DNA from 2 places in the Shewanella indica genome. Region 2 is predicted to be linked to the other one. Evidence: predicted binding sites of a transcription regulator. Region 2 holds the regulator's gene; the other holds the start of a gene.
What was found. Region 2 encodes MetJ, which represses methionine synthesis genes. Its sites were predicted from a motif close to TAGACGTCTAGACGTCTA; they were not measured.

Region 1 (4,212 bases), 1.3 Mb from region 2:
AGCCGTAAAAGTAGTGGATCAGCGGCCTTCCTAACTGCGGATGCTTTCCCACCTGGCAGCAGACACCGAAGACACCGGCAATTCTGTCTTCGGTCAATACGCTCTGGGGCGAGCCGTGGGCAATACGGCGGCCGTTATCCAGCAGCAAGAGTTCGTCACACAGGGCCGAGGCCAGATTGAGATCGTGAATCGAGGCGATCACCGTGACCCCCAGGCTGCGCACCAGCTCGAGGATCTGGATCTGATAGCGGATATCCAGATGATTAGTGGGCTCGTCCAGGATCAAAAGCTTGGGGCGCTGCACTATGGCGCGGGCAATCAAGGCCCTTTGCTTCTCACCGCCGGAAAGCTGCGCGAAAGGCTCTGCGGCCTTGTGCTGCAACCCGACCTGCGCCAATGCCGCCTGCACCTGGGCCTTGTCGGTCGCCGATGGCATATCAAACAACCCCTTGTGGGGAGTCAGTCCCATGGCCACCAATTGAGTCAAATCCAGTGCCAACTGGGCCGGGGTATCCTGCAGCACCACGGCCACCTCTTTGGCGAAGGCTTTGGCAGACAAGCTATGGATATCCTGACCAAACAGCTGGATCTGGCCGCTATCCGGGCGGATATAACGATAGAGGCAGCGCAGCAGGCTCGACTTACCGGCACCATTGGGGCCTATGAGCCCGAGCATCTTGCCACTTGGCAGCTCAAAACCCACATCGGCCAATACGCTGTGACCACCGGGAAGCCAGCTAAGCTGTTGCACCTTGAGTGCCAGGCTCATAACCGCCCCCCGACATTGAGCCTGTGACCGGCAGAAGGCTCAAGCTGCAGTGGAAGAATCATCTATTCGCTCCCCCGGTTTACCCGCCCGGGTTTCTGGTTTGGTTTATCAGCCTGGGCAGGTCTCCTGACTCGCCGCCAAAGGCGACTCACAGTTGCGGGCACAGTCCGGGCTTTCCCGGTTCCCTGGGTTGGTTCACCTGCAAAGGCGCCAACACCCTGGCTGCTGCCGCACTTGGCGGCCATTTGGGGTTATTATCCCGGTTTTATCGCCCGGCACAATTGCCCGGCGCAATAGCACAGCACTATTGCGGCCAGTGGAGTTTGCTGAAACACTGCCATTCCTGGTCATTTTCACCGCTGGCATCACCGCTGGCATCACGGCTGGCATAGAGGGTTATTCTGACCCAGGCCGCATAAGGTAGCTCCAAGGCGTTGAACACTGCCGCAGGCGGTATTTGCCCCGGCAGCAAAATCTCGGCCAGCAGCAGCCGGATAACCCCGCTGTGAGTCAAGATCAGCGCTGCATCGGCGCTTGCTGAAGAACCAGAGCCTTTTGAACCAGAGCCTTTTGAACCAGAGCCTTTTGAACCAGAGTCTCTTGAATCAGAGCTTTCGGAACAACTAACCTCTCTCGCAAGCCAGCGCTGCACCATAGTCTGCCAGCCATCCAACACCCGGCTACGAAAGGCTGGCAGCGATTCCCCGCCCGGCGGAGTATTGGCCACAGGGTCACGCCAGAAGGCTTCGGCCGCCTCGCTATGCTGCTGATAGACACTCGCCACCTTCATGCCGTCCCAGTCACCGAAGTCCAGCTCCCAGAGCCAGTCATGCTGCTGCAGCGGCGCCGGGAAATAGTCGGGCATATCGGCCTTGAGCTCGGCGGCAAAGGCCTGGCAACGCTGGGCCGGAGAGCTCAGCAGCGTCAGGCGGTCGGGAGCACTCGGCAACTGTTCCAGCGCACTACTGATAGCCCGCCAGCTACGCCACATCTGCGCTTTGCCCTCATCGCTCAGGGCCACATCACTGCGGCCGCGGATAATCTCGCCGCCTTCACATTCACCGTGCCGCAGCAGATAGATATTCAGTTGCCTATGTTCAGCCACACACTTCTCCCGTCAGAGTCCGGTGGTTACCGGGCCAATTTAACCTTGCCGCAGGCCGCCGGAATCCGTATATTATGGACGTCTATACGTATAAATGTCCAAAATAACTTTCCGCGCCCACACACGCCTTTGGCTATCATGCCAGATAGTGTCCCGGGCGTCAGGTCGGCAGAGATGATGTCGCGGATGCCAAGCACCGCGAATGTAAAACAGCAATAAGACAGGTATGAAAGGTAACCCTATGGCGACTTCCCAGCACTCCCCAAGCCAGACAGAGTTCAAGCTCAAACAGACCCTCAAAGAGCGGATCCTGATTTTAGATGGCGCCATGGGCACCATGATCCAGGACTACAAGCTGGAAGAAGCCGATTACCGCGGCGAGCGCTTCAAAGATTGGCATTGCGATGTCAAAGGCAACAATGATCTGCTGGTACTGACCCAGAGCGAGATCATCAAGACCATTCACAGGGAATACCTGCTGGCCGGTGCCGACATCATAGAAACCAACACCTTCAACGCCACCACCATTGCCATGGCCGACTATGAGATGCAGAGCCTGGCGGCGGAGATCAATTACCAAGGCGCCAAAATCGCCCGCGAAGTGGCCGATGAGGTGGCCGCCGCCAGCGGTATTCCCCGCTATGTGGCCGGGGTGCTCGGCCCCACCAACCGCACCTGCTCCATCAGCCCGGATGTGAATGACCCCGGCTTTCGCAACATACATTTCGACGATCTTGTGTTGGCCTACAGCGAATCCACCGAGGCGCTGATCGCCGGTGGCGCCGACATCATCCTGGTGGAAACCATCTTCGATACTCTCAATGCCAAGGCGGCGTTGTTTGCCATCGAAAATGTGTTCGAGAAACTGGACCAAAAGTTGCCGGTGATGATTTCCGGCACCATTACCGATGCCTCGGGCCGCACCCTGACAGGGCAAACCACAGAGGCCTTTTACCATTCTCTCAGACATATCAAGCCGCTGAGTATAGGCCTCAACTGCGCCCTGGGCCCGAAAGAACTGCGGCCCTATGTCGAGGAGCTTTCCCGTATCAGCGAGTGCTTTGTCTCGGCGCACCCCAATGCCGGCCTGCCCAATGAATTCGGCGGCTATGACGAGACTCCGGCAGAGATGGCAAGCGTGATAGGCCCCTGGGCCGAAGAGGGGCTGCTCAATATTGTCGGCGGCTGCTGCGGCACCACGCCTGCGCATATCAAGGCGATTTCTGAAGCTGTTAGCCTTCATGCACCAAGGCCGCTGCCTGAGCTGCCGGTAGCATGTCGCCTCTCCGGACTGGAACCCCTGACCATAGATGCAAGCAGCCTGTTTGTGAATGTGGGCGAGCGCACCAATGTCACCGGCTCGGCCCGGTTTCTCAAGTTAATCAAAGAAGGTCAGTACGAAACCGCGCTGGAGGTGGCCCGTGACCAGGTGGAAAACGGCGCCCAGATCATAGATATCAACATGGATGAGGGCATGCTCGACGGGGTCGAGATGATGCGGAAATTCCTCAACCTTATCGCCTCAGAGCCGGATATCAGCAAGGTGCCTGTGATGATCGACTCCTCCAAGTGGGAGGTGATTGAGGCCGGGCTCAAGTGCATTCAGGGCAAGGGAATAGTCAACTCCATCTCCCTCAAAGAGGGCGAGGCCAAGTTTATTGAACAGGCCAAACTGGTGAAGCGCTACGGCGCCGCCGCCATCATCATGGCCTTCGATGAACAGGGCCAGGCCGATACCCGGGAGCGCAAAACCGAGATCTGTACCCGCGCCTACCGGGTACTGGTGGATAGGGTGGGCTTCCCGCCGGAAGATATTATCTTCGACCCCAATATCTTCGCCATCGCCACCGGCATAGAGGAGCACGATAACTATGCGGTGGACTTTATCGGCGCCATTGCAGATATCAAGGCCAACCTGCCCCATGCGATGATTTCCGGCGGGGTGTCCAACGTTTCTTTCTCCTTCCGCGGCAACAACCCGGTGCGGGAAGCCATTCATGCCGTGTTCCTCTATCACGCCATCAAGGCGGGGATGGATATGGGCATAGTCAACGCCGGTCAGTTGGCCATCTATGATGATATCGACCCTGAGCTGAAGCTGAAGGTAGAGGCCGTGGTGCTCAACCTGCCCTGCCCGGTTGCCGACTCCAGTAACACAGAGCAACTGCTCGAGGTCGCCGAGAAGTATCGAGGTGGCCCGGGCGGCGCAGGCAAGAAAGAAGATCTCGAATGGCGCAAGTTGCCGGTCAACAAACGCCTGGAACACGCGTTGGTGAAAGGGATCACCGAGTACATAGACGCCGACACCGAAGAAGCGCGCCTGCAGGCCAAGCGGCCG
Region 2 (4,212 bases):
GCCGATGCCATGGGCGGCGTTGCCGTGGCGGCCGGTAATCGTGAGGCGGCGGCCTTTTCCAATCCGGCGCTGCTGGCTTTGCCCTCGCGCCGCAGCAGTGACTTCAGTTTACTCATTCCTACCATAGGCGCCGATGGCGCCGATAAAGATCAGATGATCGATAAGTTTGATGCCTTGCAGGATAACTATGACGCTCTGGTCAATGCCATAGACGCCGCCGACACAGCGGCTATCGATGACTACCGCAAGCGCCTCAGTGGTGACTTGCAATCGCTGCAGGGCAACAGCGCCTATGTCAGTGCCGGTATCAATATGGCGTTGGTCATGCCTTCGGATGGTTTTAGCTATGCCTTTGTATTCAAGAGTTATCTCGATGCCTTGGGGATTGCCGAAATCGCCGCTGCGGATATTGATGCCCTGGATAATCTGGACCCCAATAACCCGCCGGAAATCCAAGATTTGACCTCCCAGGGGCGGGTAGTGGCCGGGGCGGTTTCCGAGCTCGGAGTGGCCGTGAGCTATCCGCTATCTATCGTCAATATGCCGGTGACAGTGGGAGTCACCCCCAAGCTGCAACGGTTGGATAGTTTTAACTATGCTGTCAGCGCCAACAACTTCGATGCCGATGATTTCAATGATGATGATTATCGCAGTGATGACACAGGCTTTAATCTGGATATCGGCCTGGCATTTCAGCCATTGGATGGTTTGGTTATCGGTGTCAGCGGACGTAATCTTATCGAGCGGGACTTAAGCAGCATAGAGGCTGGCGGCGTGCAGCTTACCTATCAGGTGAAACCTATGGTTACCGCCGGGGTGGCCTATGACTGGGCGGCCTTTTCGCTCAGCAGCGACTTGGACCTTACCGACAACGACAAGTTTGCCGAGCTTGAGGGCAGCCGCTATTGGCGTTTAGGTGGCGAATACCGGCCTGCTGACTGGGTTGCTTTACGGCTCGGTTATCGCCAGGATCTCAATGATCACAGCGCCGATCTCTACTCTCTGGGGACAGGTTTTGCCATAGGCAACAGCTTCCGGCTGGATCTCACCGGCATGTTTGGCAGTGACGATGCCATAGGTGGCGTGCTGCAAACCAGCTATCACTTCTAACAGCGATTTAACCGTTGATGAGCGCCAGAGTTGATTTGATGGTCAGCAGCAGGGCGCTCAGGGCGCACAGTGCCAGCGTCAGGACTCGGGTCTTCTCTTTATCTACCCTGCCCACCAAACGGCCAGCCACCAGAAAACCGAGAAATACCGAAGGCAGTAGCAACAGCGACAGCCATAGGTGTCTCAGGGTCAGGAGGCCAAAACAGCCGAGAATGATCAAGGCTATCAATGAGCTGAAGATAAAGAAGGCCGACAGCGCTGCGCGGAACTGACTGGCGTCTTTTCCCGCCAGCAGCAGGGCCATAGGTGGCCCACCTATGGCGGCCACGGTGCCGAAGATCCCGGAAAAGATCCCGGCGATAAACAAGCTTAGGCGGTTGATTTTGATACTGTACTTTCTGAAGCTGAGAAATACGGCCACGGCCACAATCAGGGCTATGGTCAAGCCCATAATCGGTTGCGGCGCCAGCAACAACAGGGTGGCGCCAATCAGGCCGCCGGGGAGCCGTCCCAGCAAGGCATATTGCAAGCCGTTGAATTCCAGGTGACCGCGCTCGCGTACCAGTGTCAGCAGGGCGATGGAAAACCCCATGGCGATAACAGGAGCGGGAACCAGTTCCGGATCGACGATATACAGCAAAGGTGTAGCTACCACGGCTAGGCCAAAGCCTATCAGCGACTGGGTCAGGGCGCCGGTAAATATGATCAGGGATGCCAGCAACAGGGTGACGGGATCTATCAATGACAGCATTCGCAAGCTCCCAAAAGAAAAGGATCGCGCAGCGATCCTTGTTCAACAATAAGATAATTCAGAGGAATAAGACACTTATTCCATGTCTTCCCATTCAATGCCCATGGCATCCATCATGCGTTTGGCTTCTTCCGGGATGCTGTCTGGTTTGTCTTTGGACAAATCCTCATCATTGGGCAGTGGCTGGCCGGTATAGGCATGCAGGAAGGCTTCGCACAACAGTTCGCTGTTTGTGGCGTGCCGCAGGTTGTTTACCTGGCGCCGGGTGCGCTCATCGGTCAATACTTTCAGTACCTTCAACGGAATAGAGACAGTGATTTTTTTCACTTGCTCATTCTTCTTGCCGTGTTCGGCATAAGGGCTGATGTATTCGCCATTCCATTCAGTCATTGATTCACCTGTGATCTCACTAATTCGCAGCAGATTTTAAACCCTTACAGGATACAGTCAAATGATTGCCTGCAAAATCTGTGCAATATGAACAGAAATCCATACATTTGGACGTCCAAACGTCTTGATGCCTATTGACGGCCGGATGGTCATTGGTTAGATTTAGACGTCCAGACATCTTTATGGTGTCGAGCCTCAGCATTCAGGAGTCGATTATGACAGAGCGGCGATTAGCAACCACAGCGGTCCGGCAGGGCATCGAATCAGACAGCCAGCACGGGGCCGTGGTGCCACCCATCTATCTGTCGACCAACTATGCCTTTGAGGGCCACACCCAGCCAAGATCCTATGATTATAGCCGCTCGGGTAATCCTACCCGCTCCATTCTGGGAGATGCTTTGGGGGAGCTTGAACAGGGCTGCAGTGCGGCAATCACAGCGACCGGCATGGCGGCCATTACTCTGGTGGTCAACCTGCTGGGGCCGGATGACCTCTTGTTGGTGCCCCATGACTGTTATGGCGGTAGCTATAGGCTGTTCACCCATCTGGCGGCCAAGGGCCAGTTTCGCTTGCAGGTGCTGGATCAAACCGACCCGCAAGCTCTTGCCGCTGCCCTGGCGCAAAAGCCGCGCATGGTGTGGCTCGAGACGCCATCCAATCCACTGCTGCGGGTAGTGGATATTGCCGCCATTGCCGAGGCAGCTCACCAGCAGGATGCATTGGTGGTGGCTGACAACACCTTTTTATCGCCGGCGCTGCAACAGCCTTTGCTGTTGGGGGCCGACATAGTGGTGCACTCGACCACTAAATATATCAATGGCCACAGCGATGTGGTGGGCGGTGCCGTAGTAGCCAAAGATCCCGAATTGGCAGAGCAGCTGCACTGGTGGTCCAACACGCTTGGACTGAGCGGAGGCGCCTTCGACAGCTACCTGACCCTGCGTGGCCTGCGTACTCTGGCGCTGAGGATCCGCGAGCATCAGGCCAATGCCGAGCGCATAGTGGCGCTGCTGAGTCAGAGCCCGGTGGTCGACAAAGTTTATTATCCGGGGCTTAAGAGCCACCCAGGCCATGAGATTGCCGCCAGGCAGCAGAGTGGCTTTGGCGCTATGCTGAGTTTTGAACTCAAGGGTGATGAAGCGCAGGTGGTTGCCTTCCTCGGCGCGCTCAAGCTGTTTTCCGTGGCCGAGAGCCTGGGAGGAGTTGAGAGCCTGGTGGCGGTGCCCGCCACCATGACCCACAGAGCCATGGCGAGTGAGGCTCGCGCCGAAGCCGGTATTAAAGACACGCTTATTCGCTTGTCTGTGGGCATAGAAGATGGCCGGGATCTGCTGGACGATATCGCCGCCGGATTGGCGGCAGCCGCAAACTGTTGAATTGAAGGAGCTTGAGATGGCACGTTGTCACCTACATAAGTTTGGCGGTTCCAGTCTCGCCGATGCCGATTGCTACCGACGGGTCGCCCATATTTTGCTGACCCATGGTCATGCCGATGATCTTGTAGTGGTTTCCGCCGCCGGCAAGAGTACCAATTTTCTCTATAAACTGTTGACCCTGAAGGAGTCGGGCGCTCTGTGGCAGGAGGAGCTACAGGAGCTTGTCGGTTATCAGCAGAATCTGATTGAACAGCTGCTGGGTAATGAACAGGCACGTCAACTGCGGGAGCGTCTGTCTACAGATAAGGCGCAACTGGCCAGTTTATTGTCCTTGCCTGAACTCAGCGAATACCAATGCAATCAGGTGGTGGGTTTCGGTGAACGCTGGTCGGCCAGACTGATGGCGGCGCTGCTGCGGGAGTCCGGTGTTGCCGCTTCCCATGTGGATGCCCGCAGTTTGTTGATTGCCGATGAGGGCGCAGTGCCCAGGATTCGCCTAGATGAGTCCCGCGAAAGGGTGCAGCGGCTGCTGGCCGAGCATCCCGATGAGCGTCTGGTGATCACCGGCTTTATCTGCGCCAATAG

Region 1: the regulator MetJ is predicted to act here: its motif matches at 1,950-1,967, upstream of metH (methionine synthase).

What each region holds. Positions count from the first base shown of each region.
Region 1 covers NZ_JAWXXR010000001.1:2,294,846-2,299,057, reverse strand. The annotation lists gene SIL79_RS10365 (ABC transporter ATP-binding protein) at 1-769, opposite strand, end outside; cobalamin riboswitch at 869-1,005, opposite strand; gene SIL79_RS10360 (histidine phosphatase family protein) at 1,074-1,874, opposite strand; gene metH (methionine synthase) at 2,116-4,212, shown strand, end outside.
Region 2 covers NZ_JAWXXR010000001.1:996,138-1,000,349, reverse strand. The annotation lists gene traF (conjugal transfer protein TraF) at 1-1,110, shown strand, start outside; gene SIL79_RS04600 (sulfite exporter TauE/SafE family protein) at 1,118-1,861, opposite strand; gene metJ (met regulon transcriptional regulator MetJ) at 1,937-2,251, opposite strand; gene metB (cystathionine gamma-synthase) at 2,467-3,627, shown strand; gene SIL79_RS04585 (bifunctional aspartate kinase/homoserine dehydrogenase II) at 3,644-4,212, shown strand, end outside.